Linked DNA regions of Polyangium mundeleinium. The protein of the gene in region 1 interacts with the protein of each later gene in a pairwise test. Links are inferred from orthologs where the notes say so. Each region holds a gene or a part of one and is shown on either strand. Other genes may lie near its edges.

The links.
Region 2: the proteins of ligA (region 1) and leuS interact in binary tests that used the Escherichia coli proteins (3 or more experiments, as listed by UniProt). The link is inferred for Polyangium mundeleinium from one-to-one orthologs.

Annotation. Positions count from the first base shown.
Region 1 is NZ_JAQNDO010000001.1:7,968,155-7,971,347, forward strand. The notes cover bases 312-3,189. They hold ligA (NAD-dependent DNA ligase LigA), read left to right. Parts: upstream 312-707; coding sequence 708-2,672; downstream 2,673-3,189. Other genes in these bases: POL67_RS31720 (NUDIX hydrolase), read left to right, coding at 312-676; POL67_RS31730 (DUF2804 domain-containing protein), read right to left, coding at 2,748-3,189. Outside these bases: POL67_RS31715 (carbon-nitrogen hydrolase family protein), read right to left, coding at 1-78; more of POL67_RS31720, read left to right, coding at 200-311; more of POL67_RS31730, read right to left, coding at 3,190-3,193. UniProt on the Escherichia coli protein: DNA ligase that catalyzes the formation of phosphodiester linkages between 5'-phosphoryl and 3'-hydroxyl groups in double-stranded DNA using NAD as a coenzyme and as the energy source for the reaction.
Region 2 is NZ_JAQNDO010000001.1:12,473,013-12,476,433, forward strand. What follows is about bases 29-3,134. They hold leuS (leucine--tRNA ligase), read left to right. Parts: upstream 29-368; coding sequence 369-2,900; downstream 2,901-3,134. Other genes in these bases: POL67_RS49405 (TolB-like translocation protein), read left to right, coding at 29-244; POL67_RS49415 (LpoB-related protein), read left to right, coding at 2,916-3,134. In the rest of the region: more of POL67_RS49405, read left to right, coding at 1-28; more of POL67_RS49415, read left to right, coding at 3,135-3,421.

The DNA.
Region 1 (3,193 bases):
CCCGGCTCGGCCGAGGTTCTCGACGAGATCCGCTTGGCTGTTCATCTGCACCGCGGCAGCAACAAGAGGCTCACGCATGCGGGGAAGCCTACCTCGCGCGACGTGTCGCGTGTCGAACATGAGGTTCGTCCACTGAAATCGACCAGAGCGCGCGCATGCCCCTTCCCGACCTCGGATGGGCCGCTATTCTGCGCGCCGCATGGGGCCCCTCTCGTACCTGCCGCGGTCGGTTCTCGGCGTGGCGCAAGAGATCGTGCGGCACCTCCTCAAAAGGCCCGTGGTCGGCGTAGCCGTGGCCGCCCGGACGGAGGACGGGAGGTGGCTGCTCATCCGCCGCGCCGATACGGGGACCTGGGCGTTGCCCGGCGGCACGGTCGAGTGGGGCGAGACCCTGCGAACGACGGTCGTGCGGGAGCTCGACGAAGAGGCCGGGGTCGACGAGGTGACGATCGGCCCGATCGTGGGCGTGTTCTCGCGGCCGGATCGCGACGTGCGGTTTCACGCGGTCACGATCGTGGTGTCCGCGCGCGTGGCCGAGCCGAGCCGACCGCCGAAGAACCCGCTGGAGATCCGCGAGGCGCGGCTCTTCCGCGACGAGGAGCTGCCCGCGCCGCTGGCGATGGGGATGGACGACATGCTCGCCGCCGCGCGGCGCGGCGAGGTGGTGTTCGAGTGACGTTCGGAGCGACTTGAGGGAGGACACGAGGATGACGCACCTGCACCACGGCTGGGACAAGCAGCCGGATCCGGCCGTGCGAGCGCGGATCGACGAGCTCGCCGAGCGGATCGAGCGCTACCGCGCGAGCTACTACGCCGGCAAACCCGACATCTCGGACGCCGCCTACGACGCGCTCGAAGACGAGCTGCGTGATCTCGATCCGACACACCCGGCGCTGGCGCGCGTCGGCACGCCGGTGGCCGTGACCGAGTGGGAAAAAGCTCGGCACGAGATCCCTATGGGCTCGCTGAACAAGGTCGTGAACGAGGCCGAGCTCGAAGCCTGGGCCACGCGCTGCGACGAGCTCGTCGTGAAGGAAGGCGGCAAGGCGATCTCGGACGATCTCTTCGTCGCGGAGAAGCTCGACGGGATCTCGATCGAGGTGATCTACCGCGACGGCAAGTACGCCGACGCGATCACGCGCGGTGACGGGATCATGGGCGAGCGCATCTCGCCGAACGTGGCCCGCATGCGCGGCGTGCCGCAGAAGCTGAAGGAAAAACTCACGCTCAGCGTGCGCGGCGAGATCATCCTCAAGCTGTCGGACATGAAGAAGTCGTTCCCGGGCGTGGCGAACCCGCGCAACGCCGCCGCCGGGACGTCGAAGCGCTTCGACGGCCAAGGCTGCGAGCACCTGACGGTGCTGTTCTACGACCTCGCCGATCACCTCGACATCACGACCGAGGAGCAGAAGATCACGTTCCTGCGCAAGCAAGGCTTCGGCACGCCCTGGACCGCGAAGGGCACGCTGAAGGACGTGCTCGGGATCTACCGGAAGTACTCGTCGGAGATCCGCGCGGGGCTCGACTACGAGATCGACGGGCTCGTGGTGCGCGCGAACTCGACGGCCGCGCAGACCTTGCTCGGCGAGGTGAACCGGAGGCCCCGCGGCGCGACCGCGTTCAAGTTCGCGTCGCAGGCGAAGGTGTCGAAGGTGGTGGAGATCCTCTGGGACACGGGCCCGAGCGGGCGCGTGACGCCGGTGGCGATCGTGGAGCCGGTGGAGCTCGCGGGCGCGACGGTGCAGCGCGCGAGCCTGCACAATGTGGGCAACGTGCGCGCGCTCGGGATCGGCGTGGGCGACGAGGTCCTGGTCTCGCGCCGGAACGACGTGATCCCGTACGTCGAAGAGGTGGTCGAGAAGGGCGGCAAGACGGAGCTGCCGCCGACGCGCTGCCGGCGCTGCGCGGCCGAGCTCGTGACGAGCGGCGAGTACCTGCTCTGCCGCAACCAGGAGTGCCCGGCGCTCGTCGAGGGCCGGATCCACAACTGGATCGACGCGATCGGCGCGCTCGAATGGGGCGACAAGCTGATCGAGCAGCTCGTCGAGGCAAAGCTCGTGAAGGAGCCGGGCGATCTCTACAAGCTGAAGCCGAAGCAGATCGCGGACCTCGAGCGGCGCGGCGACAAGATCGCGAAGAAGGTGCTCGACGAGCTGACGAGCCGGCTGCCGCTGACGCTGCCCGTGTTCCTGGCGGCGCTCGGCATCGAGGGGTTTGCGATCCAAACCGCGCGGCTGCTCGTGGCGTCGGGCTACACGACGATCGAAAAATTGCTCGCGGCGACGGAGCAGGATCTCGCGGGGATCTCGGGGCTCGGCCCGATCAAGGCCGGCATGATCGTGCGCGGGCTGCAGGGCCGCAAAGCCGAGATCGAGCGGCTGATCGCGCAAGGCATCGTGCCCGTGACGCAGGAGCAGGAAGGGCCGCTCGCGGGGATGTCGTTCTGCTTCACGGGCGCGCTGAGCCGCCCGCGCGGCGAGATGACGAACCTCGTGGAGACGAACGGCGGGCGTGTGCTCTCGGGCGTGACGAAGGAGCTCAACTACCTCGTGAGCGCCGAGGCGGACTCGACGTCGAGCAAGGCGCAGAAGGCGAAGAAGTACGGGACCGTGCTCCTCGACGAGGCTGGCTTCTTCAAGCTCATCCAAGACAAGGGCGTGAAGGTCTCCTGACCTCGCTCACGCCCACGCCCCGCTTCAACACTTGGAGCTACGCTCGGACAAGCCGAGCTACGCCCCAAACCCCCCTCACCAGTACGTATCCTGATCCTCGGTGACCCCGGCGAGCCGATCGAGGGTGATCGGCTCGCGCCCCGGCACGAGGATCCGCCCCGAGAACTCACCGGCGAGCTGAAGGAAACGCGAGCGGACGATCCCGAGGTCGTGGCGCTCGGTGTGAAGGCCGCTCGGCGTGAAGGTGAGATCGACGCGCTCGTCGGGCGCACGGACCTGCCAGCTCGAAAGAGGTCGTTCACGGTCAAACGAAAAACGGACCGCCGAGAGGGGCACGATCTCGCCGTCGATCCACGCGACACACTCACGATCCCCGACGAACCCCTCGGTGAGGTTCAAGGCGATGGGTTTGCCCTCGGCGGTGCGGCCGAGGCCAAAACCCCATCGCCACGCGGTGTGCCGTTCGAGCAGGCCCGCCGTGAAGTCGTACCCGGCGAGCGCTCCATCGAGCGAGAACTTGC
Region 2 (3,421 bases), 4.5 Mb from region 1 along the record:
GCTCGTTCACGCGGAGCAAGGGCCGGGCTGGGCGTGCCTCGTGGTCGACAAGGCGGCGAGGAAGCTGTTCATCGTGATCGACGGCGCGAAAAAGAGGCCGCTCGACGCAGAGGAGCTGGCAGCGGCCATGACCCAGCCGAGGTTCGAAGCGCGGTTTACGCGGGCAGAAGACGCGGAGCTTCTGCGACGGTGGGTGGCGGCGGAGCTCGTGTTGTCGAGGCGGCGGCCAGCCCCCACGCGGTGAGGCCGTCCGGCGCTTCCGTGCGTCCCGACCGCCACGCGATCTTTCCCGCTTCTCTCGCGCGCCGCGTCTCCCCTCGCCCACCCGCTGACACACGCGCCGTGTCGGTGCTAATCGTACGTTCGCCATGACGTCCCCCACCGCGAACACGCCCTCGCCGAGCACGCCTGCGGATGGCACTGCGGCTGCGCAGGAGCCCGCTCGTTACGTTCACGCCGAGGCCGAGCCCCGCTGGCAGCGCTTCTGGGAGGAGACCGGCGTCTTCCGCGCCGTTCGCCATGAAGGTCGGCCCAAGCGGTACGTGCTCGACATGTTCCCCTATCCCTCGGGCGCGGGCCTCCACGTCGGGCACCCCGAGGGCTACACGGCGACCGACATCTTCTGCCGCTACAGCCGCATGAAGGGGTTCGACGTCCTGCATCCGATGGGCTGGGACGCCTTCGGCTTGCCTGCCGAGCAGTACGCGATCCAGACCGGCACCCACCCCGCCGAGACCACGCGCAAGAACATCGACACGTTCCGGCGCCAGCTCAAGATGCTCGGCTTCAGCTACGACTGGGAGCGCGAGTTCGGCACCATCGACGAGAACTACGTCCGCTGGACCCAGTGGATCTTCGTCAAGCTCTTCGAACGCGGCCTCGCCTATCAGGACAAAGTCCTCGTCAACTGGTGCCCCGCCCTCGGCACCGTCCTCGCCAACGAGGAGGTCATCGACGGCAAGAGCGAGCGCGGCGGTCACCCCGTCGTCCGCACCCCGCTGCGCCAGTGGATGCTCCGCATCACCGCCTACGCCGACCGCCTCGCCGAGGATCTCGCCCTCCTCCAGTGGCCCGAAGGCACCGTCACCGCCCAGCGAAACTGGATCGGTCGATCCGAGGGCGCGACCATTTCGTTCGACGTCCAAGGGTTCGAGGGCGCAAAGATCGACGTGTTCACGACGCGCCCCGACACGCTGCTCGGGTGTACGTACGTCGTGCTCGCGCCCGAGCACGCGCTCGTCTCGAAGGTCACCTCGGCCGAGAACATCGACGCCGTGCGCGCGTATGTCGAGGCCACTGCACGCAAGAGTGACTTCGAACGCACCGCCGTCGTGAAGACCAAGACCGGCGTCCCCACGGGCGCGATGGCGATCCACCCGATCACCGGCGTGGCCGTGCCCATCTGGGTCGCCGACTACGTCATCGGTAGCTACGGCACGGGCGCGGTCATGGCCGTCCCGGCCCACGACGAGCGCGACTTCGCGTTCGCCAAGGCGTTCGAGCTGCCGATCATCGAGGTCGTGAGCCCCGACGGAAAGCTCCACGATTCGCTCGACGCGGCCTACGTCGACGCGGGCGTCCTCGTGCGGAGCGGCAAGTTCGACGGCCTCAAGTCCACCGATGGCAAGCGCGCCATCGTGGACGAGCTCGTCACCTTGGGCAAAGGCGCGCAGAAGGTCACGTACAAGCTGCGCGACTGGGTGTTTTCCCGGCAGCGGTACTGGGGCGAGCCGATCCCGGTCTACTTCCCCGTCGAGATGAAGGATCCGGCCGGTGACCCGCGCAAGGGCGACGAGCACGTGATCCTCTACGACAAACCCATCGCCGTCGCCGAGAGCGAGCTGCCCCTGCGCCTGCCCAACCTCGTCGATTTCCGCCCCGGCGACGACCCGCAGGGTCCGCTCGCCCGCGCGGTCGATTGGAGGTTCTTCCAGAAAGACGGGCAGTGGTACGCGCGCGAGACGAACACGATGCCGCAATGGGCGGGCTCGTGCTGGTACTACCTGCGTTTCCTCGACCCGAAGAACGACACCGAGGCGTGGAGCCAGAAGGCCTATGACGATTGGATGCCCGTCGACCTCTACGTCGGCGGCGGCGAGCACGCCGTGCTCCACCTGCTCTACGCGCGCTTTTGGCACAAGGTGCTGTTCGACATCGGCAAGGTGAAACACCCCGAGCCGTTCATGAAGCTCGTCCACCAGGGCCTCATCCTGGGCGAGGACAGCGAGAAGATGTCGAAATCGCGCGGCAACGTGGTGAACCCCGACGACATCGTGAAGGCCTACGGCGCCGATTGCCTGCGCCTCTACGAGATGTTCATGGGCCCGCTCGAAGCGGTCAAACCCTGGCAATCCGCGCAGATCCAGGGCGTCGTCCGCTTCCGCGACCGCATCTTCTCGATCCTCACGGGCCGGCCCCTGGTCGACACCATCGATGACGCCACGAAGCGCCTCGTCCACAAGACCATCAAGAAGGTCACGGAGGACATCGAGACGCTCTCGTTCAACACGGCGATCTCGGCGATGATGGTTCTCCTGAACCACCTCGGCGCACTGAAGGAGCTGCCGCGGGAGGCAGCGCGGGGTCTTTTGATCTGCGTCTCGCCGTTCGCGCCGCACGTGGCCGAGGAGGTTTGGCGCCTGTGGGGCAACGAGCGTTCGATCGCGCTCGAAGCCTGGCCCACGTTCGATCCGACGCTCTGCGTCGACGACGTGATCGAGATGGCCGTGCAGGTGAACGGCAAGGTTCGCGGCCGCGTGACGCTGCCCGTCAAGGCCAGCGAAGACGAGGCCCGTAACGCCGCGCTCACAGCCGAGGGTGTCTCGGCGTTCACGGCCGGCAAAACGTTGAAAAAGTTTATCTACGTACCCGGCAAGATCGTGAATCTCGTCGTCGCCTGAGCGTCCCATCCACACATGAAAACTGCACGCTTGCTTCCCCTCGTCCCCGCCCTCGCCTTCGCCATGCTCGCGCCGCTCGCCGCCGGCTGCTCGAGCGACCCCGTGTTCGTCCGCGGCTCGGAGGTCAAGGGGCTCGACGACCCGCCGATGAGCACCGGCATCGACAAGCGCGACATGGAGCAGCTCCTCCACGAGAACATGAAGCACCTCGTGGCCTCGCCCCTCGCCAAGGCCTGGGCCGACGCGGGCGACAAGCCCACGCTGGCGATCTTCCCGATGCTCAACGAGACGAGCCAGCACGTCGACAGCCAGCTCCAGGCAGTGCTCTCCGACGCCGAGACGTTCATGGTGAACTCGCAGCTCGTCACGGTCGTGAGCCGCGAGCGGCAGAACCAGATGATCGCCGAGGTCGAGCGGCAGAACGGCGGCCAGTTCGATCCGAACCACGCGGCCCAGTACGGCCGTCAGCTCGGCGCGAAGTACTACATGACCGGCAAGGTCTACACCTCGGACGAGCGCAC